One region of the Fusibacter sp. JL298sf-3 genome, then DNA from elsewhere that is predicted to be linked to it. Evidence: riboswitches for the same ligand, from Rfam matches in the RefSeq annotation. Region 1 holds a riboswitch; each other region holds the start of a gene.

Region 1 (7,922 bases):
GTTCGGATGCCAGGGCCGTCGACAAGTCCCATAGTTTCTATTGAATGTAAAGTTGCCTTTGCCATAGCCTACACCCTTTCGTGGAATGTTCTAGCGATTACCTCTTCCTTCTGCTCTCTTGTGAGGCGGTTGAAGTGCACCGCATAGCCTGAAACGCGGATTGTCAGCGTCGGGTACTTAGAAGGGTTTTCCATTGCGTCTTCTAAGAGCGCTCTCGACATGACGTTGACGTTTAAGTGGAATGCCTTTTTGCCAAAATAGCCGTCTAAGAGACCCGCGAGGTTCTTGTAGCGGTCTTCATCTTCTCTGCCCAGCGCCGTTGGCACGATGGAGAAAGTGTTTGAAATACCGTCTTGGCATACTGACTGGAACGGAATTTTCGCAACGGAGTTCAGCGATGCAAGGGCACCCATGTGGTCTCTGCCGTGCATTGGGTTGGCACCTGGTGCAAACGGCTCGCCTTTGCCTCTACCGTCCGGTGTAGAGCCTGTTTTCTTGCCGTAAACGACATTTGACGTAATGGTGAGTACGGAGAGCGTGTGCTCGGATTCTCTGTACGTCTCGTGCTTTTTAAGCTCTGCTGTGAAGAACTCGAGAACTTCTTTTGCCAAGGTGTCGACGCGGTCGTCGTCGTTGCCGTATGTCGGGAACTCACCGTCGATTTTAAAGTCCACTGCAACGCCCTGTTCGTTTCTCACCGGCGTTACTTTCGCGTATTTAATGGCGCTCAAGGAGTCTGCGACAATTGAAAGACCAGCGACGCCAAAGGCCATATAGCGGTGTACTTCTGTATCGTGAAGGGCCAATTGACCACTTTCGTAAGCGTATTTATCGTGCATGTAGTGAATGGTGTTCATGGTGTTGACATAGAGCTTTGCCAATTTTTCCATAACCACTTTAAAGTTGGCGTACACTTCTTCAAAGTCGAGGGCGCCGTCTTTAACAGCCGGGATGCCGCCGATGACTTCAATGAGGTTGCCCGATTTGTCGAGTTTCAACTCGTCTTTTCCGCCGTTGATGCTGTATAGAAGTGCTTTTCCAAGGTTTGCTCTCGCACCGAAAAACTGCATTTCTTTACCGATGCCCATTGGCGATACGCAGCATGCGATACCGTAGTCGTCGCCGTAGATCGGACGCATTAAGTCGTCGTTTTCATACTGAATGGCGCCGGTTTCAATAGACATTTTCGCACAGTAACGCTTAAACGTTTCCGGCAGTTCCTGCGACCAGAGCACAGTCATGTTCGGCTCCGGTGCCGGTGTGAGGTTCGTCAAAGTGTGGAGGAATCTGAACGCCGTCTTTGTAACCAGGGTTCTGCCGTCAGTTCCCATACCGCCGATAGACTCTGTTACCCAAGTCGGATCGCCTGCGAACAAAGTGTTGTACTCAGGGGTTCTCAAATGTCTCACCATTCTCAACTTGATAACCAATTGGTCGATCAGCTCTTGAGCTTCTTCTTCAGTGAGTACGCCGGCTGCGATGTCTTTTTCAATAAAGATGTCTAGGAAAGCTGTGTTTCTCCCCAATGACATCGCCGCGCCGTTGTTTTCTTTAACAGCAGCCAAGTAGCCAAAGTAGAAAAATTGAACCGCTTCTTTGGCGTTTTGTGCCGGCTTTGTAATATCGTAACCATAGCTAGACGCCATGTTTTCAATTGCTTTAAGGGCTCTAATCTGCATAGAGACTTCTTCTCTAAGACGCATCACCGCTTCTGTAGCAGGCTTTTCTGCAAGTGCGACAAAATCTTTGCGCTTTTCTGCAATGAGGCGCTCTGTGCCGTAGAGTGGAATTCTTCTGTAGTCGCCGATAATTCTGCCTCTACCGTAAGCATCCGGTAGTCCCGTGAGCAAGCCCACGCTTCTCGCCTGTTTCATTTCCGGTGTATAGGCGTCAAAAACACCTTCGTTGTGTGTTTTTCTATACGTTTTAAAATCGTCCGCCATAGCGTCTTCAATGTCGTAGCCATAAGCCTCGAGTGATTGCTCGAGCATTCTGAATCCACCGTATGGGTTCATGATGCGCTTGAGTGGTGCATCGGTTTGGAAGCCTACGATAACTTCGTTTTCTTTGTCCATGTAGCCGGCTTCGAATTTGTCAATGCCTGAAAAACATTTGGTTTCAATGCCGATGATGCCCTTTTCAATTTCCTCTTGAATCAGCGTTTCCACTTGTTCAAAAAGTTTCTCAGTGCGCGTGCTCTTACCCGCTAAAAACGCTTCGTCGCCGTGATAAGGCGTGTAGTTTTTTTGAATGAAGTCGCGTACGTCGATTGCGCCTTCCCATGTCCCCTTATTAAACATTATCGCATGCCTCCTTGAATTTTTTCGGATGGTCTAAATTTCCCCCTCATTATAAGAGTTTCTCTCTAGAAAAGATGTGACCAGACGCACTTGTGACAATGTTTTAAAGAGTTTTTCGTTTTTGTATAATGTATACATATCGTTTTTTTGAAGATTCCTATTGACAAGTAAGTGCCGACTAGCGTATAATTCGATTCAACAATTTCATTAGCTTATCAAGAGCGGCTGAGGGACTGGCCCTGCGACGCCCGGCAACCTATTGGATTAGGTGCTAATTCCAGAGACTTTATGTCTGAAGATAAGGAGACGACTGTACGCAACCGCTTCTGTTTTTCAGGAGCGGTTTTTTTAACAACAAGATTTGAGCCGAAAGGCTTTCTGCGACTATTCAACGCGGAAAGCTGTCAGCGAAAAGCGGTTAGGGATGCCGGAGGCATTACTAATGTTGTTAACAACAAGATTTGAGCCGAAAGGCTTTCTGCGACTATTTAACGCGGCAAGGCATCACTAATGTTTTTAATTTGACAACAGACTTCGTGGCAAAACGCGAAGGACCCCTGTTGTTTCATAAAGTAATCATATCCAGAGCGGTGGAGGGAACGGCCCGATGAAACCCGGCAACCTATTTTAAGTTAGGTGCCAATTCCGGCAGCGAAAGCTGCAAAGATGTGAAAGCACACCCCCTTTCACGCAAAGGGGGTCTTTTTTTGCCATATAAGGGCTATATTAACAACTCGTTACCCGAGGTACAATGCGGTACAGCCGTCTCGTGAAACAGAAAGGATTTTTATGATCAGCATTCAGAACCTAAGCAAAACGTATATTAAAGAGCACCGAGAGGTACAGGCCCTCAAAAATGTCTCCATTGACATCGGGCGCGGCACCATCCACGGCATCATCGGCCTCAGCGGCGCCGGCAAATCTTCGCTGGTACGCTGTATCAATCGATTGGAAACACCTACAGCCGGTACAGTCTTCGTCGCCGGCGACAACATGATGGCACTCAAAGGCACTGCGCTAAAGCGAAAACGCCAAAAAATCGGTATGATTTTTCAAAACTTCAACTTGCTCTCCAGCAAAACCGTGTTTGACAACGTCGCTTTTCCACTTGAAATCATGCATAAGTCGAAACAGGAGATTCGAAGCCGCGTGGTGGAACTCCTCGCCTTAACGGGGCTCTCTGACAAAGCAGACGCCTACCCGGCGCAGCTGAGCGGTGGCCAAAAACAGCGGGTCGGCATCGCAAGAGCCCTCGCCAATGCCCCCGATGTGCTCCTCTGTGACGAAGCGACCAGTGCGCTGGATCCTTTAACCACGGCTCAGATTCTCGACCTCGTTCGAGAAATTAACGAGAACTTGGGGGTCACTGTGGTGGTCATCACCCACGAAATGGACGTCATCAAGCGCATTTGTCACGAAGTGACGCTTCTCGAAGGCGGCGAAGTGGTGGCGTCCGGCGATACGGTTAAGCTCTTTACGCAACCTGAGAACGAAGCGGCGCGGCAGTTTTTCTCAAGCGACGATGTGCCGCCCTACTACGCCGAAGACAGCACGGTCTGTCACTTGATTTTTAAAAGAGGCAATGTCGACCAACCGGTGCTCAGCAAGCTCATTCGCACACACGACGTGACGGTGAACATCCTCAGCGGAAAGATAGAGACGTACGGCCGTCAAACGGTGGGCGAGCTCACGGTGGCTCTGACGGGAAGCGATGCCGCTATTGCCGACACGCTTAAAGCCCTCGAAGCCCATCAGGTGATTACGGAGGTGTGCCATGTTTAATCTCTTACTTCCCGCCACTTTGGAAACCCTCTACATGGTAGGGGTCTCGACGCTCTTTACGGTTTTGCTCGGCCTCCCGCTCGGCATTTTACTCACTCTAATCGGAAGGGGACACTTGCTGTCGTGTCCACCGGTGTACGAGGCGCTCTCTTGGCTTGTGAACATTATGCGCTCTCTGCCGTTTATCATCTTGATGATTTTTATTATGCCGTTTACGCGGTTGGTCATCGGTACCGCCATCGGCACCAATGCGGCGACGTTGCCGCTGATTATTGCAGCCGTCCCCTTTTTCGCCAGACTCACTGAGGGTGCGCTACGCGAGGTGGACGACGGCGTCGTAGAGGCGGCGGTGGCCATGGGGGCTTCCACCCCTCAAATCGTCGTAGGGGTCATGCTCAGAGAAGCGCTCCCGAGTCTGATTTTAAGCGCTACGACGACGACGATTAATTTAATTGGGTATTCCGCTATGGCTGGTGCCGTCGGAGGCGGCGGCATTGGCGATCTGGCGATTCGATATGGGTACCACCGTTTCAGACTGGACATTATGTTTGCCACTCTCGTCATTTTGGTGGTGTTGGTGCAAGTGGTTCAGTCTTCGGGACATTATGTTTCACATCTCACTTTAAAAAACAGGAGGAAATAACACATGAAGAAGATTTTAAGTTTGGGTTTTGTTTTGATTGTACTCGCCGGGGTTTTAATCGGCTGCGGCAAAGAAACAGCTGAGGAGACGACTTTAAAGGTGGGCGCGACGCCGTTGCCGCATGCAGAACTGTTGGCACTGATTAAAGACGACCTCGCTGCTGAAGGCATTGAACTCGAGGTGGTGGAGTTTACCGATTACGTGACACCCAACCTCACTCTCGGCGAAGGCGAAATCGACGCCAACTTCTTTCAGCACGTACCGTACATGAACAGCTTTGCCGATGAGCACGGTCTCGAACTCGTTTCGGCAGGTGCCATCCACGTGGAACCGCTGGGCGTCTACTCGGCTTCTACTGAGGCGCTTTCCGATTTGAAAGACGGCGCCACCATTAGCATTCCAAACGATCCAACCAATGAAGGCCGCGCGCTCTTGCTGCTCCACAACGAAGGGCTGATTACTCTGAAAGACCCTGAAAAACTCGAATCCACACCTGAAGATGTTCTAGAGAACCCACGCAAGTTTGTGTTCGAACCCATTGACGCCGCACAGCTTCCTCGGACGCTTGAAGATGTGGACGCCGCTGTTATCAACACCAATTACGCACTCGAGGCCGGTTTAAACCCACTGGAGGACGCCCTTGTTCTCGAAGGCGACGATTCGCCTTACGCCAACATTGTGACGGTGCTCCCTGAGAAACTGGAAGATCCGGCGATTCAGGCTTTGATTAAGGCGCTTCAGAGCGAAAAGGTTAAAGCGTACATTTTGGAACACTATGAAGGCGCTGTAGTCCCTGTATTTTAGCTTGTTCTTTCGAGGAAAAGCCTGTACAATGAAGACGACAAATCAAACTTAGGAGGTTGCCATGTCGTCTTCATTAGATTTTATTTACAAACGACACAGTGTGCGTCAGTTTAAGGCCTGTGATGTGCCAATGATGGACATTGAAGAGATGCTGAAAGCCGCGTCTTATGCCCCTTCGGGCAAAAATCGTCAAAACTGGCACTACGTTGTCATCAAAGACAAGGCGTTGATTGAATCTATCGCCCAAGCGATTGAAGGGGTTCACGACGACATCGTCGAAAAGGTCGGGGATGTGTCTAAGACCCAAGAGATGACTAAGTTTCTGAAGTACTACACGATTTTCCGGTCGGCGCCGATTCTCGTGGCCGCCTATGTAGGCCCCTACCCCAAAAGCGAGGTGGGTCTGCTGAAATCCATCGGTATGGAAGCTCAAGCGGAACGCGTCGAACGCATGAATTCCGGGCTACAAAATGTGGCGGCTTCTCTCGAGAACTTTATGCTCGCCGCTGCCAATCTCGGGTACGGCACTTGCTGGATGACGGGGCCATGCTTTGCTTCTCTGGCTATTGAGGCGCTGATCCCTTTTGAAAAAGAGGGCTACGAGCTCATGGCGGTGACGCCGCTGGGACTCCCGGCTTCTGAAGGGCGTTCTCCTGCACGGCGACCGGTGTCGGAGATTTACACGTTGATTAAGTAAGGGCTCGACGTTTGTACAAGTGCTTTCACGATGAAAAGCCATGCGCGGCTGCGCATGGCTTTTGTTGTTTGTGCGATAATACGCTGTATTGTTCGCCGGCCACCACACGGGTTAGCGCGGGTGTCTTCGGCCATCTAAGGTTCTATCACCTTAATACGCTTGAAAGCGTTTACCAAATTCTTCACAAAGTGAGACGCCTTCAGCATCCGGGGTTTCGTTAACCATTAACCCTTCTTCAAAGAGGTTGGCGCCGGTTTGTTCGGTGCGTTCTTGCCAGTCTCTCATCCACTGGCCGTCGCCCCAGCCGTAAGAGCCGAACAGTGCGACTTTTTTGCCGGATAGGTTCTTTTCGAGGTCTGTAAAGAATGGTTCGAACTCGACTTCTTCTAGTACTTCAGCACCCATTGAAGAGCAACCGAGGCACAGTTTGCTGTAGGCGCTTGCTGCGTTTGCATCTATCTCCGATACCGGAAAGACTTCGACTTCGCCACCTGCTGTTTTGATGCCGTCTGCGATTGCGTTTGCCATGGCTTCTGTGTTGCCTGTGCCACTCCAATAAACGACTGCTATTTTTTCCATTTTGAATTCCCCTTTCCTGTTGTCCTATGCGACAGAAACGCACGCTTCTATGCTGTGGCCATCTGAGAGGGCGCACAGCAGCCGGTCCCTGCACTGGTTAAATTGATCAAAAAGCGATTTGGCTTTTTCTGCGTCGCCATAGACTTTCCAATAACCACAGAGTTTGCAGTTTTGCCCTCTATGCTTGATAAAGCCCACGACGTCTTCGAGGGGGTACCCAAGGAAAACGCCGATTTCATGCGGAAAGCCACCTGTTTGGGCCACGCGTTTTTTAAGGTGGCGCAAAATCTCGTCGAGTCCTTCATTCATCGGATACCCTTGTGTCACTAGAAATCCCCATATTTCGGGGCGGTTAAGGTGCGCTATCAGCATGTCCTTTTGGTAGACAAGTGTCAGCAGCTTGCGCTCACAACCGCATAGGCGCTCGATATAGATGCCTCGTGCATTGAGCTTTTGAATCGCTTCGTCTGCATCGGGCATGTGCTCAAAGTCTTCTTTTACTGAATGAGAAATTAAGTTTGCAGGCTTGAGCCCAAATAGTGTCGGCGCACAGTGAAATGCCAATAGTTTGTCCATAACGTTCATTTAAAGTGTTTCCTTCCTCTTTAAAGCCAATTGATAACTTCTCTCATATGATAATATTTATCATTTGAAATGTCAACAGTTTTTTAGGGGACGGTTCTTTTGTGCCAGAATCCTATAATTTATTCCATTTATGTAAACCTAGTCAAAGCACCACTTTGTCGATTTTTCAATTGGTTGGATGCTATTGAACCCGACTTCACACTGTGATAAACTATTTAAAATAAAACATTTGGAGGCCACAATGTCTAAAATTCTTAAAAACGATTGGGACGATGCTTTGGCACAAGAATTTGATAAACCTTATTACCAATCGTTGCGTCAGTTCTTATTAAATGAATACAAAACACGCACCATTTTTCCGGGAATGTACGACATTTTTAATGCCTTGCATTATACGCCACTGAGCAAAGTAAAAGTGCTCCTGTTGGGACAAGACCCTTATCACAATGTCAATCAAGCACACGGTTTAAGTTTTTCTGTTTTACCTGGGCAACAGATTCCGCCATCTCTACAGAACATCTACAAAGAACTT
Region 2 (7,922 bases), 470 kb from region 1:
ATGTGCCCTATCGGGAAATGGTGGTGGAAGTTTCAGAGAGACCGGCGGTTTTGAAGAACAGTACGTTGAAAACAGTGTACACCCCGCTCCACGGCACCGGTGGGCAAACGGTAACAGAGGTATTAGATGCCGTAGGCTACAAAGGGCTTATTCCCGTGCCGTCCCAGATGGCACCAGATGGTGAATTTCCAACTTGTCAAGAACCCAATCCAGAGTCTGAAGCCGCATTTGATGAGGCGCTAAAAGTCGCCGCAACGTCAGCGGCCGACCTTATTGTGGCAACAGACCCCGATTGCGACCGCATCGGCTTTATGGTTAAGACGAACTCAGGTTATCAAATGATTTCAGGCAATCAAATCGGCAGCCTGTTTATGGAGTACCTGCTCTCGAGTCGAGAGGGGTTGACCCCGAGGCAGTATGTGGTCAACACCATTGTCTCTTCTGACCTAGCAAAGGCGCAGGCCGCACATTACAACGTTGCGTTGAAGCAAACGCTCACGGGCTTTAAGTTTATCGGCGAGCAGATTGAGCTGGATACCGAAGGCTTTATCATGGGCTACGAAGAGAGCTTTGGCTATCTTTTTGCGCCGCATGTCAGAGACAAAGACGCCGTTATGGGGACTTTAATCGCCGTTGAAATGGCCTCGTATTACAGGGAGAAAGGGCTGACACTTGTCGACGTCCTCGAAGCAGTGTACAGACGTCACGGCTACTATATAGAAGAAACCGTGTCTATAAAATTTGAAGGGAAATCCGGACAAGCGCAAATGGCAGAAGTCCTCTCGACATTCAGAACAAAGAAATTGTTCGATTACGAAAGTAAAATCGACTACATGGAAGACGAAACCGGCCTGCCGAAGTCCAATGTCCTCAAATACTATTTAGATGCGCATTCGTGGGTAGTCCTCAGACCGTCCGGCACGGAACCCAAGTTAAAAGTCTATTTTTCAATTGCCGGAGACGATCGAGCACAGACACAAAAGCGTCTTGAAACGCTGAAACAAATGATACTGGAAAAGGTGAACCATTCGTGAATTTTGAATCTATAAAAAAACCGCATTTGACATTTAAGAGAGCGTTGGCAACCAACACGAGACTAATGGGCGTCGTTGGGGTCGTGGCGTATTTTGAAGACACTTCAAAGCGAGAAGTCGTTCAAATTTATCACCTCGATTATGAAAGTTATGGCATCGATGGTTTTCATCATTTGATTGAACCGAAAGCCGACGAACTGGAAGTCCTGATACTCGGCGTTACAGGCGGGTTAGGTGGCGAAATGCGCCCCATCGACTACGAAGCGTTTGTCTTTTTAATTAAATCTGCCTATGTGGTGGACGAAGAGTGCCTCGATGCGCTCGTCGACTTTGAATGGTTTGAGGAGCAGTTTCACACGTTGTACGCATCGCTTACAATTGAAGAAGAAGCGGCGCTGTACGGGTATTTATCGCCTGAAATCAACAGCCCTGAAGCTTTGATCAATTATTTGGTGATGCGCGTCGTCGGATGCGATTACAACGCAACGCTTCCACTCTACCAAGCGTTTGATATGGATGAATCCTTTGAACTCGTCTCCCAGCCTCAAACCTTGATAAAAAATAGCGTCAGTTTCAAGGGCAAGCGCGGGGAAATCGAAGTGTTCTCGGCAGAATCTATTGTAGATATCGGCGAGCGATACGCCCTGATGGTGAGTGAAATCGAGGTGGACAGGGCGCATATGCGGGTCGTTAAGGCGCGGAAGACGGAGGCGCTCAGCATGAGCAGCATCGAGGCGGCGTTTAATTTAAACAAGCCGGAGCACATGGTGGTTTGTCATGTGGACGACGCATTTTTTGAAAGGCGTTTTGCCTTTGACAATCCGGAGATGATGAAGCAAACTTATGCCTTTGGCAGCCTTTACATCGAGTTCAATAGGGACAATCACCACGTGGGCGAAAACCCTTACTTTCTCAATGGCGACGTCTACTGCATGTACTTCTTTTCCCAATCGGGACAATTGATTATCTGCAGTCTGGACCCTGAAAATGTCAAGGCAATCGACGGTTATTTCACAGAAAATGGGGTATACGATAAGAGTCTCTTTAGGATTTGTGAAATGAAGATGGACGATCCGTTGCTGCTGTCGTTCATCAACAGCAGTTACGACAATTTGTTTGATTTTCTCGCAATGCACTAAAAAAGTGCTTGCTTTCTCATGGGCACTATGCTATGATTACCTAGTAATTTTAACTAAACATTTCCTTATCAAGAGCGACGGAGGGATAGGCCCTATGAAGTCCGGCAACCGGTGACACACGGTGCTAAATCCTACAGATTTTAAGAATCTGAAAGATGAGGTTGAGCAAATACCTCTTCTTGTAGTGAAAAGGTATTTTTTTTATGTAAAAGACGCCGCAACAGGTGTACTGTTATTAAAGTCAATCATATTTTATGGAGGTGTATGATGGGAAGAAGAAGACTGTTTACTTCTGAATCGGTAACTGAAGGGCATCCTGATAAGATTTGTGACCAAATCTCCGATTCAATTTTAGATGCTATTTTTGCACAGGACCCAAATGCGAGGGTGGCTTGTGAAACGTCTGTGACCACTGGTCTCGTTTTGATAGCAGGTGAAATTACAACTAACTGCTATGTCGATATCCAGTCGACGGTGAGAAACACCATTAAAGAAATTGGTTACGATAGAGCGAAATACGGTTTTGATGGGGAAACTTGTGGCGTCATCGTCGCTATAGACAAGCAATCAGACGACATCGCTTTAGGTGTTGACAAAGCTTTAGAGAGCAAAACAGGTGAAATGAACGACGCAGTTGAAGCAGTTGGCGCCGGCGACCAAGGGATTATGTTCGGCTACGCTTGTAACGAAACACCTGAGTTGATGCCGCTTCCAATTGCCCTTGCACACAAACTGGCCAGAAGACTCTCAGAAGTGAGAAAAGACGGTACTTTGGATTACCTTCGACCTGATGGGAAGACTCAGGTGACGGTGGAATACGATGAAAACGATAGACCGGTGCGCGTCGATACGGTACTGGTATCGACACAGCACTCTGAGCGCGTATCAGTAGAGCAAATCAAAGCGGATTTGATTAAGCACGTCATCGAGCCGATTATTCCGGCGGCGTTGTTAGACAATACGCGCTACCTCGTCAACCCGACAGGTCGTTTTGTCATCGGTGGGCCACAGGGCGATGCCGGTCTTACAGGCCGTAAGATTATTGTCGATACGTACGGCGGTTACGCGAGACATGGCGGCGGTGCATTTTCAGGAAAAGATCCTACAAAGGTCGACCGTTCAGCGGCTTATGCGGCACGCTATGTAGCGAAAAACGTCGTCGCAGCCGGATTGGCGGATCGCTGTGAAATCGAACTGGCCTACGCTATTGGCGTAGCGCATCCCGTTTCGATTATGGTGGAGACTTTTGGTACGTCAAAAGTGGATGAAGCGCTCATTGAATCACTTGTTGAAAAGCACTTTGACCTCAGACCGGGCGCGATTATTAAAGAGCTCGATCTCAGAAGACCTATCTACAAGCAGACGGCGGCATACGGTCACTTCGGTAGAACCGATGTCGAGTTGCCTTGGGAAAGAACGGATAAAGCGGCAGCACTTAGAGAAGCAGCCGGTCTTTAAGCCGACGTTTAATACGATTTTAAGAGCCGATAGGCGCACGTATGATCTCATACGTTGCGCCTATTTTTAATTTTACGACTGGTGTAGAGAGAAGAATGCCGCTTCAAAATGGAGAGATGCCTATATGAAAAGCGTTTAAAATCCTATATAATAGAAAGTAATTCAGAAGAAAAGATGGTGACGACATGGTAGTAGAAGGCATACTGATAGATATTATCTATTACAATGAAGAAAACGGATACGTCATCGGGAACCTAGAGACGCTGGACGACGTGCACTGTGTAAAGGGGGTCGTGCCGTTTGTAAAGGAAGGCGACCGACTTCGCATAGAAGGTGATACGGACGAGCACCCCTTTTACGGCGAGCAGATTAAAATCAATCGAGTAGAGCACGTTAAGCCCAGTGATCGCGAAGAAATTCTTAAGTATTTAGCTTCCGGTGTCATAACGGGAATTGGGGAGTCGACAGCGCAGAGCATCGTCGACCACTTTGGTGAAGCTTCACTTGAAATCATTGAGAAGACCCCTGAGAAACTGCTTGAAATATCGGGTATTGGCGATAAAAAGCTCGAACAAATCGTGATGAGCTATCACGAAGCATACGCACTTAGGGATTTTATTATGTATTTTCAGTCCCTAGGCCTTACAGTAAACGCCGCTATGCGGGTTCACAAGATATTTGGTCTCGAAGGCGTGGAGAAAGTTCAGAACAACCCGTACTTGTTGGCTGCGGAAATTCCGGGATTCGGTTTTAAACAAGCAGACGAAATCGCCATGCGAATGGGGATTGAGATGCACGCCCCTTTTCGGATAGAGTCCGGGGTGGTGCACCTTTTGTCTAAAACATCGCTTTCAGGGGACACGTATATGACTGCTGAAACCCTTGTAAAGCAAACAGCTCTGACGCTTCAAGTCACTCAGGACGAGGTGTTGATGCAGCTTAGGGACATGGCCGTGAGAGGCGGCGTGTACCTTGAAAACGCAGAGGGGGTTCAACGCGTCTACTTGCCCAGTTTGTATTACGCAGAGCAACAGGTGGCGGGGAAGCTGTTCAACTTGATGCGAGATGTAAAAACACTGACGAAATTCGATACGACTAAGTTTATTAAAGCTTATGAGGAAGACAAGGGCATCCTCTTGGCAGAACTTCAAAAATCGGCTCTCGAAATGGCTTTATCCGCCGGGGTTTTCGTGCTCACCGGTGGACCGGGGACGGGTAAGACGACGTTAATCAATGCCATGATTCACGCTTACGAGCAGTTAGGACAAAAAGTCGTTTTATGTGCACCGACGGGCAGAGCGGCAAAGCGCATGTCTGAGGCAACGCTTAGAGAGGCCAAGACGATTCATCGGCTTTTGGAGTTTCAAGGGGAAAATCAATTTGCTAAGAACGAAAGCGAACCCCTGATGTGCGATGTGGTGGTGGTGGACGAAATCTCTATGGTGGACATCGTTTTGATGTACCGCCTGCTCGACGCCGTTAAGCCGGGGACGCATTTGATTCTCGTCGGCGACTCAGATCAGTTGCCCTCTGTGGGACCGGGCGCCGTCCTAAAGGATATTCTCGGAAGCGACACGGTACCGAATGTGGCTCTCGACGAAATTTTTAGGCAATCGGAATCATCTTTGATAGCGGTTAACGCCCATGCCATCAACCAAGGAGAAGCGCCGCTGTTGAACCAGCAGGACAAAGATTTCTTCTTCATTAATCGACCGAAAACGGCTTCAATTAAAACCGAGATTCAGAATCTCGTCGGCAAACGCCTTCCGGAATACTATGGGTTTAACCCCATTGAAGACATACAAATTCTTTCGCCGATGAAAAATTCGGAGGCGGGGATTAACGCCCTTAACGACATGCTTCAAAATGTATTGAACCCCGCTAACAAAGAGAAAAAAGAACGGCATTTCGGCAAAAAATTGTTCCGCGAAGGGGACAAAGTCATGCAGATTAAAAACAATTACAATCTCGAGTGGCAAACGGCGTTAGGCGAAGAGGGCACGGGTGTTTTTAACGGCGACATCGGCTTTATCACCGCCATTGATGAAAACGAGCGCTGCGTTCACGTCCTATTCGATGGGGAACGGTCGGTCATCTACGATTTTCCGTCTGCGGACGAACTGGTATTGGCTTATGCCGTCACAGTGCATAAAAGTCAGGGCAGCGAGTTTAAAGCCGTGATTATGCCCATTTTTTACGGGCCCCCGATGTTGATGAGCCGAAACATTCTCTACACGGCGATTACAAGGGCAAAAGCGCTGGTGGTACTCGTCGGGGATCGCGGCGCTCTCTCTGAGATGATTGCACGCAATCAGGAACAAAATCGACGAACGGGATTAAAAGACAAACTGTTGCTTTACAAGGAGATGATGCTGTGAAAAAAATAGTCGATCTGTTGTACCCGCGTTATGCCACCTGCCTCATTTGCGATGATGAACTCGATAGTGAGCAAAAACAGCACCTTTGTGCTCAATGTGAAGACAGCGTCGTGCGCATTGGACACGGCGCAGAGGTGTGTTCCCTGTGTGGCAGGCCCATAGAAAAGGCCTATGAACAGCATAGAGCTTATCAATACAAGTGTAAAGAATGCCAAGAACAGTATTTTTATTTAAACGGGCACCGTTCATTTGCCCAGTACGACGGCGGGATTAAAAAGATGCTCATGGCAATGAAGTACCACGGGCGTACGTATCATCTGCCCTATATCGTCGAGGGCCTTTCCGAAGTTTATAAAGGCGATGATTTGTATGAGGCCATCGACTGCGTTGTGGCGGTTCCCAGTCATTTTACCCGAACTTTGAAGCGCGGCTACAACCAAGCGGCGCTGATGGCGAAGGCGTTTTCTAAGACAGAGGGGCTCCGGTACATCAGCGCTCTGAAGCGCGTAAAACCGACGCGTAAACTCAAGTTGCTGAATCGAGCCCAGCGCAAACAGGTACTGAAAGGTGCTTTTGAGGTAAAAAAATCGTGTAAATCAAAAATAATGGGTAAAAATATAGTAATCATTGACGATATCTATACCACGGGGGCAACACTTAACGCATGTGCAAAAGCGCTCTACGAAAGTGGTGCTGATAGAATATATGCTATAACAGTGGCGACGGGCTACTAGACAAAAAGGAGAGACAAGAGGAGGTTTATTATGGTAAGCGATAGATCGGGCGGTTTAAGAAATTGCAAAAAATGCAACCGTTTATTTTCAGCAAAAGAAGGCGAATTTTTGTGCTCGAGATGCAACGACGAGGTCGATGACGAGTTCACAAAAGTACGCGAATACATTTACGACAACCCGACGTCTGGCGTAAAGGATGTAAGCGCAAGCACCGGCGTCCACGTGGACGTTATCCTCAAGTGGATCAAAGAAGGCCGAATTCTTCTAAGTGAGCGCACGCCGATTACGTTTTGCGAGCGTTGCGGTGAGCCGAGTGACGGCGCGCGTTACTGTAAAAAATGTGTTCACGAGCTGTCAGTAGGACTTAAATCGGGTATACAGGAAAAAAGTACTACTGATAGAAGCGCATCGGTGAGAGGCGGTATGCACATACGAGAAAAAAGAAAATAAAAAAAGACTAAACTTACCCCCGTATTTGCCGATATAGAGTATATAGGAATCGGTAGAACGGGGGTATAATAATGAAAATAAGCAGTCAAATGAATGTTCAAAGTATTCTTAAGACATATCAAAAGAATACGAAAGTGGAAAAGGCAACTGGTAAGAAAGGCCTAGAAACAGACAAGGTCGAAATTTCTTCTAAAGCTAGGGAGATGCAGGTGGCCATGAAGGCGCTTTCACAATTGCCGGATGTCAGAAATGATAAAGTAGAAGAAATCCGTTCACAAATGCGCAACGGAAAGTATAAGGCAAGTGCTGAAGACGTTGTAAACAAACTTTTAGAGGGCGTCGCCGCCCTGAAATAGATACCGATTTCTATTCCCCCAAAATGTGAGGCAAATCGGCATGTGACCAGAGCAGAGCTCTGGTTTTCTATTATTTAAACGACAAGTATTTAAACGACAAGTGCTGCTGACAACGCGCAGGGGCATGCGAATAAGTGTTTTAATGACCTGCAGCGTAATATAGGGTAAAAGGCGTACTTTTGAGGAAGATGACATCAGGCGTATAAAGTTTTTTTGTATTTTGCCGATGAATCTTTTGAACGTACATTAAGGAGAGATGATGATGTCAAGATGGATTGATCAATTGGTTCAAACGCTGAATAAAGAAACGGAGATTTACCACGACGTACTGAAACTGTCTATTAAGAAGAGAGAAGCCATACGGACGCAGGAT
Region 3 (7,922 bases), 440 kb from region 1:
GTATTTGCCATATGGCACCGGTATTATGAAGTTGGATGAAGGGGTAATGGACAATAGAGCGCTGGCACATGTGGATTTTGATGCGTTGACGGAACCTTGGGTGTTTAACGAGACCTTTGATAGCACCGTCGCCTTGACGTGGTCGTCCTCTCAAAGCGTCAAGTTTTCGGATCATTGTTTTAACTTCGAATCGACATTTACGCGAGAGAGCGCATGGCAGACACCCCCTGTTGAACTGCATATCAACCGGTTTAGACAGTGTGAAAATGTGCGTCAGTACCTCACATCAGACAGAGGTGCACTTTTGGCGACTTACGATGGAACGCGGCTGACGGTGCCACCAATCGTCACAGAGTCGCTTGACCTAACGCCTGTGACCGTCGATCAAAACGCTCGGCCACCGATTGTAGAAGTTGAAGGCATCGATGAACAGCAAGTAGCTACACTTCTGCCGATGACAGCGCGTGTCCGCCTAATAGAGGGTTCCATAAAAACGGAAAAGAGACGGCTGCCGCTGGAGACGTTGGTGTTTAAGACAAAAGGCGCTTGTACCACTGTAAAAGCGGTTGAAGAGGGGCACGAAGTCTACTGTGTCGACAACGGCTACCTTAAGTTTAAAGTTGCGCCGGCATTCACCTGTGGCGTATTCTCCCTTACAGCCGACGGCGTGGAACTCTTCGATCACTGTTTTCCGGCGACGCGGACCAAGTCGTGGTACAACCCTTGGGCAGGAGGCTTTTACAGCTATCTAATCGGCACGACCAATTACCAACTCTTTTCGGAAACGTCGACGGCGACATTTGTCACGCGAAAAGATCATTTAGGCAACCAGTGGACTGGCGTCGCCGTCACCACGCCGTATACAGTTCAACAGCGTTTGAAAGGTGTTAAAGTGGTGCAGTATTTCCTGACAATGGGCGATTTGCCCGTGTTGGCTCATTACTCTGAGGTCATAACCGATGGCGGCAAGTACGCTGAACAGCGCTTTATGAATCAGTGCTTCTTTAGAGAGGACAGCGGTGATATCGTCACCGAGTGTGACCATAGAACTGCTCATGTCCTCAAGGAGGCAGACGGTGTCGACTTTGTGGCACAATCTAAGCGCATAGTTTTGGAAATAGAGGCGTTAGCCGTGCATTACTACAGTCAAAACGCCGATTTGAATTACATCAATCGCACCGGTGGTTTGGTATTCACAGAACAGATTTCCAGAATCGCCATCGACCCGTTTCGGATGTTTAAATCTCAAGTGGATTTTGTCGTCCCATTGCCGTTTAAAGTGGGAACTTCCGCGTTTTCAGGGTTAGACGCTATTCGGTTTGAATAAAACAGCCTAAAAAAAGCCAGTGAGCGCAACGTCCAAAGGGACGTGCGTCACTGGCTTTTTTGGGGTGATGGTTTTAATAGCCGTTTTTCTTTAGATAGTCGGCAAGTTTTTTGTCTTCTTCTCCAATGTGTTTTTCAATCCAATCTGAAGAAAGGTGCATAAATTTTAGCCTAGAGTGCATGGTTAAGCCGTTTCTTAAAATATCTTGATAGAGGTCGCTGACATCTTGTTTAAAATTATCGTGCAGGTACTTGTGTTCTTCATACGCAGGATAGGCGTACTGTCTCTGCAGCGCCTCCTCGTGGTCAAAGTGCAACACGACGTATTCTGTTAAAAAGTTGAGCAATTTGAGCAACTCTTTTTCCGGATTCTCCTGTTGGTAAGCGTTGATTAACGTCTCCGCTCGATTGATTAGTTCTATATGCTCCGTATCCATTTCTTTTACGCCGTAGAGAAATTTTTCATCAAATTTAAGCATACTGCCTCCTTTACTCTGTATATTTATTTTTACCATACTCGAGACCGTCTATGCAATAAAAATTCAAAAATATCTTGCATATCAAAAAAAACTATGGTATTATCTTCAATAATTGAAAATCACGATTCTTATCGAGAGTGGCTGAGAGACAGGCTCTATGACGCCCGGCAACCTACATTCAGTGTGGTGCTAATTCCTGCGTTCCCCTATGGGAGCGAAAGATAAGAAAGTAGTGCGCTTAAAACGTCGCTTTCTTACCGGAAAGCGGCGTTTATTTTTTTAAAATACATGCGTTGCCCGATGAATGGTGAACGACAGAGTAGGAGGTATGTGCATGGAAACGGTAGTGCTTAAATTTGGCGGGACATCGATGGCTGCTGTTGAAACTGTGGCTAAACGCGTGGTCGACAAAAAAAGGGCAGGCTATCAAGTGGTCGTGGTGGTTTCGGCGCAGGCCGGCGTCACAAACGCTTTGTTGAAACAAGCGCAAGCTGTCGGCGGGGTAAATCTGAGAGAAATCGACGTCATGCTTGCGGCCGGTGAACAAGTAGCTTCAGGGCTATTGGCACTTGCTGTTGAAGGCCTAGGCGAGCGCGCATTGTCTTTGAGCAGTGCTCAAGTGGGCATTGTCACCGACGGGCGCCATGCTCAGGCGCGCATCAAGACGATTGACGGCTTTAAAATTCTCGAGCACCTTGAAGACAGCGCCGTTGTTATTGTGCCGGGGTTTCAAGGTGTCGGTGAAAACAGAGATATCACGACGTTGGGAAGAGGCGGCTCTGATACAAGTGCGGTGGCCATTGCTGTGGCAATAGGCGCGACGTCAGTGGAAATTTTCACCGATGTCAGCGGCGTTTATACAGCCGATCCGAGAATTGTGCCTAAAGCGCGAAAAATAGCCGCAATTGGGTACGATGAAATGTTGGAACTCGCGGGTTCAGGGGCTAAAGTTCTCCATCTCAGGAGTGTGGAACTCGCGGCGAAGAACGGTTTGAAAGTGCATTTAAGATCGACGTTTGAACCCGACGAAGGTACGTGGGTAAAGGAGGCTATCATGGAAGAAGCGGTTGTGAGAGGGGTTGCGCATGCCATAGATAATGCGCGCATTACTGTTTACGGGGTACCGGCGACGAGTAACGGTGTTACGCATTTGTTTGAGGCCATCGCCCGTGCGCATATTGTCGTGGATGTTATCACACAAAGCGATTCTGAGGACGGCAGTCGGCTGATTGCTTTTGCCGTCGAATCCCATGCGTACGAGAAGGCGCTTACAGTGGCCAAACGCGTCGCCCACAGCATCGGCGCAGGGGCTGTAAAAGGAGAACCTGCTGTGGCGCGCGTCAGCGTCATCGGCGTGGGCATGAAATCGTCGCCGGGGGTTGCTGCTAAAGTCTTTCGCGCGCTCACCGGCGCGGGCATCGATATTCAAATGATTACCACTTCAAATATTAACATATCGTGTCTCGTGGCGCAGGCGGATTACATTGGCGCCGTCAAAGCGATTCACCAAGCGTTTGAGCTATAAGGAGGCCAATAGTGAAAATTCATCAGTTGTACACAGAAAAGAAACCGCTTTTTTCATTTGAAATATTTCCACCAAAGCGCGATGGCGACAAGGCTGCGCTGTTGCATACCATAGATAAACTCGCAGAGCAGACCCCAGATTTTATCAGCGTGACATACGGTGCCGCAGGGACGGAACGCGGTGCGGACACATTGAATCTCGCACGGGATATCAGAACACGTCATGGCATCGAATCATTGGCGCACATGACCCTCGCAGGGGCGGAAAAGCGTGAAATTAACGGGGTACTGGACACCATGGCGCACAGCGGCATCGAAAATGTGTTGTTGCTCAGAGGCGATATTACCAGCGAGACGCCTAAGCCGACGGATGGTTTCGCCTATGCGGCGGACTTGATTCGACACGTCAAATCGCGGTACGATTTTTCAATTGGCGCAGCGTGCTACCCGGAAGGGCATATTGAATGCAGAAGCCGGGCGCTCGACTTGATTCATTTAAAGCAAAAAGTCGACGCAGGTGCAGACTTCTTAATTACGCAGCTGTTTTTTGACAACGAGCGGTTTTACGAATTCTCAAATGAAGTGCGGTGTCTCGATGTGAAGGTTCCTGTAATCGCAGGGGTTATGCCCGTGCTCAACAAGGTTCAAATAGAGCGGATGGTGGCGCTTAGCGGCGCGCATCTACCGGAGAAGTTCAAGCGCATCCTACAGCGGTACGAGACGAAGCCCGAAGCGCTTGTCGACGCGGGTATCGCCTATGCACTTGAACAAATTGTGGACTTGTTGTCCTCCGGTGTGGATGGAATTCACTTTTATGTGCTCAACAAGCCCAATATTAGCGAACGCGTGGTGCGGAGTGTCAGCGAAATTTTAAAGGCGCTGAAAGTCCATGGCTGATGTTCGTCGAGACCCCGTGGCCACGGTGCGTCCATTTGTGGACAAATCCGCTGTATACCGCTATTTAAGGCACACCGATGACGCGGTATGGCGCAACCGCGTCGAGGAACTATTTGAGGCCACACTTGAGCACTGCCGGTTTACGGCGCTTACGGCGCAGCTACCTGTGGTGGTTTTAGAGCGTTCGGTGGTGTTTAAGACATTGGGACTCGAAGTTCGTTCCCGCGATCTGGCAACGCATTTAACCCTGGAGACCTCTGCTGTCTGGGTGGTGATTTGTACGGTAGGTTCAGAAGTCGTACGTTACATCGAGCGCGAGATGCTCATGAACCCGTCGCATGGCGTTGTCGTAGACGCCTGCGCGTCTGCGTTGGCAGAGGGGTATGCAGCATTTTTAAACGATGTGCTCAACCCGAAGGCCATGCGCTATGGTCCGGGGTATGGCGATTTGAGTACAACCGTTTCGAAAATATTAACTGAGCGTCTCACAGCCTTTCGACATATCGGGGTCACCGCATTGGATACCGGGATGTTGTTACCTGAAAAAAGCGTTTTGTTTTTGTTGTCCACTGAAACGTGTACAGCGCTGAAAGCAACGGGATGTGGCAATTGTTTAAACTGTGAAATAACGGGTTGCCCGTATAGGAGGACTACTAAATGACATTGAAACGCGCACTTATGGAAAATTGCCTGGTCTTTGACGCGGCAATGGGAACGGCACTACAGAAAAAAGGTGCCGATGTGTCCAAGAGACCGGAGGTCTACAACATCGAAAATCCGGCGTGGATTGACGAGATTCACAGAAGGCATATTGAAGCGGGCGCCGACGTGCTTACCACCAATACTTTTGGTGCCAATGGGATAAAACTCAAAGAGAGCGGCTACAGTGTGGCAGAGATCGTTGCGGCGGCAGTGACCTGTGCACGACGTGCAGCAGAGGCATGTAGAGAGCGTCAAATATGGCTGGTTCAAGACCTTGGACCAATCGGCACCCTTTTGGAACCTTCAGGTACTTTGACCTTTGATGCGGCTTACGACTTGTATGTCGAGCAAGTGAAAGCGGGCATCGCCTGTGGCGTGGACGGCTTTCTCATCGAGACGCAGACGGATTTACTGGAGGCTAAGTGCGCGATTCTCGCAGTAAAGGCCCACTGCGATTTGCCAATTATCTGCACCATGAGTTTTGAGGAGACGGGGCGCACCTTTACAGGAACGGCTATTGAGAGCATGGCCGTCACATTAGAAGCCCTCGGCGTAGCGGCTCTAGGTCTCAATTGCTCCTTTGGTCCGGAGGGCTTGTATCCCCTCGTCGAGCAATTGATAGCAGTAACCGACGTGCCGATTGTGGTTCAGCCCAACTCGGGACTTCCGACCATAGAAGCCGGCGAAACTGTCTACGCTTTTGATGCAGAGACCTATGAAAGGGTTATGACGGCCTTTTACTCTATGGGGGTCGCGCATCTCGGCGGCTGTTGCGGAACGACTGAGGAAGCTGTGCGCATTGCTGCGAGAATCCTCGAAAATCGAAAACCAAAAGTTCGATCTATACAAAAAAAGACAAGAGTTTGCTCCTATGCGCAGACCGTTGTCATCGGGGAAACACCTAAGTTTGTCGGCGAACGGCTCAACCCGACGGGGCGCCGTCAGTTAAAAGAAGCGCTAAGAGAAAGGCGCTATGACTTCCTGCTTAAAGAAGCCTGTGCTCAAGTTGCCGAAGGGGCTCAGATTCTCGATGTAAATGTGGGCTTACCGGGGATTGACGAGGCTGCTGCGATGTGTCACATGGTGACGGCAATTCAAAAAGTGGTCGATGTCCCACTTCAAATCGACGCTTCCGATGTGGCGGTCATTGAAGCGGGCCTGCGCCGTTACAACGGCGTTCCGATTGTGAACTCTGTCAACGGCAAGGCTTCGAGTATGGCGGCGGTACTGCCTCTCGTAAAAAAATACGGTGCTTGTGTCATTGCGCTGACACTGGATGAAAACGGAATTCCCGAAAGTGTCGAAGCGCGTCTAGAAATAGCGGAGCGCATTATACGCCGTGCAGAAGACGAAGGCATACCGAGACACAGGGTGTTGGTGGACTGTTTGACCTTAACGGTGAGTGCACAGCCATCGGGAGCATTTGAGACACTTGAAGCGCTGAGACGCATTAAAGAAGAGTTGGGGGTTTGTACCGTTTTAGGGGTGAGCAACGTCTCTTTTGGTTTGCCGAAACGCGTTTTCGTTCATCAGACGTTTCTGACAATGGCGCTGTCTCAAGGGCTGGATCTCGCCATTGTCAATCCGGCACAAGAAGAAATGCAGTGGGCACTCAGCGCATTTCGCGTTTTAAAGGGACAGGATATCGGCGCTTCGGCTTACATCGCCCAATATGGCAACGAACCGACGACGGTTTCTACGACAGCTGAACTCAGTTTGGAATCGGCGATTGAGGCGGGTTTGAAAGACAGTGTCGGCGCTTGTGTCGATGCACTACTCGAAGTCGAAGCGCCGATGGCTGTTGTCGAAACGCGCTTGATACCGATGCTCAACAGCATCGGTGCACGGTTTGAATCGGGAGAGCTTTTTCTGCCGCAACTTATACAAGTGGCTGAAACGGCAGGTGTTGCCTTTGAACGCATCAAACGCGCATTTGAAGCTACGGCGTCCCCGTATAAGTCAAGCGGCATTATCGTTCTCGCCACGGTGGAACACGATGTCCACGACATCGGCAAAAACGTCGTAAAGGTCGTCCTCGAAAACTATGGCTTTGACGTTTACGATCTCGGAAGAGATGTACCTGCTGAAGCGGTGCTCAAAGCTGTACAGGCTACCGGTGCTCAGTTTGCAGGTCTCAGTGCGCTGATGACGACGACAGTCCCCTCCATGGCACAAACTGTCGAGCTGTTGAAACGGGAAGCACCGCACTGTACGGTTATTGTGGGCGGTGCCGTAGTGACCGCATCGCTTGCTGAAACAATCGGTGCCGATTACTACGCTAAAGACCCTGGCGCCGTGGCTCACATTATGCGACAAAAAAGGTAAAAGAATCGTTAGAAAGCTATTAGAATTCGTATGAATCCCTTGCGATATGCCGTGTTTACGCTTATGATAGATGTAAGAGGTAAATAAAGTTTAGGAGGCGAAAAAATGCAAAGAAAAAAACTTTGTAAAGTTAAACAGGGGGAAATGGTTTCCGGAGTTTGCATGGGCTTTTCACACTATTTTGATATAGAAGTAACGCTTATTCGATTGATTTTTGTGGCGGCGTTATTTTTCGGATTTGGTTCGCCGATACTGCTCTATATCGTTTTGGCAATTGTCATGCCGACTTGCGACCCAAACGAAGTCGCTTATACAGTCGTTGAAGACGACGAGGAAGAAGAGGATGAGGACGATTACTACGACCCTTCCCGAAGAAGAGGTTATGAAGAGGAAGGCACTGAAGCCTATGGGTATGACGACGGCAAGAAGTCCAATGACGAACGTTACTAAAACATTTCAAACGCATTAAATTCAAACGCATCGGTGGTTTTTTACCATGAAACCGATGCGTTTTTTTGGCGTATAGGCTATAATGGTATAATAGATAACGAAAAAAACGGAGAGAGATATATGATACATTTTATAAGAGGCCTTATCGTCGAAATTGAAAACGATGCGGTCGTAGTGGAGAATCAAGGCATCGGTTACCGCGTGGCCACGTCGACGACG

What was found. Region 1 has a riboswitch for S-adenosylmethionine ahead of ACR6HW_RS07685 (methionine ABC transporter ATP-binding protein). Riboswitches for the same ligand answer to the same signal wherever they lie in the genome.
Region 2: it holds a riboswitch for S-adenosylmethionine, as region 1 does, so the genes downstream of both, metK (methionine adenosyltransferase) here and ACR6HW_RS07685 (methionine ABC transporter ATP-binding protein) in region 1, are expected to answer to the same signal.
Region 3: it holds a riboswitch for S-adenosylmethionine, as region 1 does, so the genes downstream of both, ACR6HW_RS05670 (aspartate kinase) here and ACR6HW_RS07685 (methionine ABC transporter ATP-binding protein) in region 1, are expected to answer to the same signal.

What each region holds. Positions count from the first base shown of each region.
Region 1 is NZ_CM132608.1:1,579,931-1,587,852, forward strand. Features, by position in the region: gene pflA (pyruvate formate-lyase-activating protein) at 1-65, opposite strand, end outside; gene pflB (formate C-acetyltransferase) at 69-2,300, opposite strand; SAM riboswitch class I at 2,510-2,605, shown strand; SAM riboswitch class I at 2,876-2,973, shown strand; gene ACR6HW_RS07685 (methionine ABC transporter ATP-binding protein) at 3,090-4,082, shown strand; gene ACR6HW_RS07690 (methionine ABC transporter permease) at 4,075-4,725, shown strand; gene ACR6HW_RS07695 (MetQ/NlpA family ABC transporter substrate-binding protein) at 4,729-5,529, shown strand; gene ACR6HW_RS07700 (nitroreductase family protein) at 5,591-6,226, shown strand; gene ACR6HW_RS07705 (flavodoxin) at 6,377-6,805, opposite strand; gene ACR6HW_RS07710 (DUF3793 family protein) at 6,830-7,381, opposite strand; gene ACR6HW_RS07715 (uracil-DNA glycosylase) at 7,632-7,922, shown strand, end outside.
Region 2 is NZ_CM132608.1:2,051,364-2,059,285, reverse strand. Features, by position in the region: gene ACR6HW_RS09805 (phospho-sugar mutase) at 1-1,034, shown strand, start outside; gene ACR6HW_RS09800 (hypothetical protein) at 1,031-2,173, shown strand; SAM riboswitch class I at 2,236-2,335, shown strand; gene metK (methionine adenosyltransferase) at 2,441-3,631, shown strand; gene recD2 (SF1B family DNA helicase RecD2) at 3,817-6,009, shown strand; gene ACR6HW_RS09785 (ComF family protein) at 6,006-6,743, shown strand; gene ACR6HW_RS09780 (hypothetical protein) at 6,774-7,193, shown strand; gene flgM (flagellar biosynthesis anti-sigma factor FlgM) at 7,283-7,549, shown strand; gene ACR6HW_RS09770 (flagellar protein FlgN) at 7,812-7,922, shown strand, end outside.
Region 3 is NZ_CM132608.1:1,143,699-1,151,620, reverse strand. Features, by position in the region: gene ACR6HW_RS05680 (GNAT family N-acetyltransferase) at 1-1,327, shown strand, start outside; gene ACR6HW_RS05675 (bacteriohemerythrin) at 1,401-1,805, opposite strand; SAM riboswitch class I at 1,931-2,033, shown strand; gene ACR6HW_RS05670 (aspartate kinase) at 2,140-3,330, shown strand; gene metF (methylenetetrahydrofolate reductase [NAD(P)H]) at 3,342-4,226, shown strand; gene ACR6HW_RS05660 (hypothetical protein) at 4,219-4,887, shown strand; gene ACR6HW_RS05655 (homocysteine S-methyltransferase family protein) at 4,884-7,253, shown strand; gene ACR6HW_RS05650 (PspC domain-containing protein) at 7,359-7,703, shown strand; gene ruvA (Holliday junction branch migration protein RuvA) at 7,824-7,922, shown strand, end outside.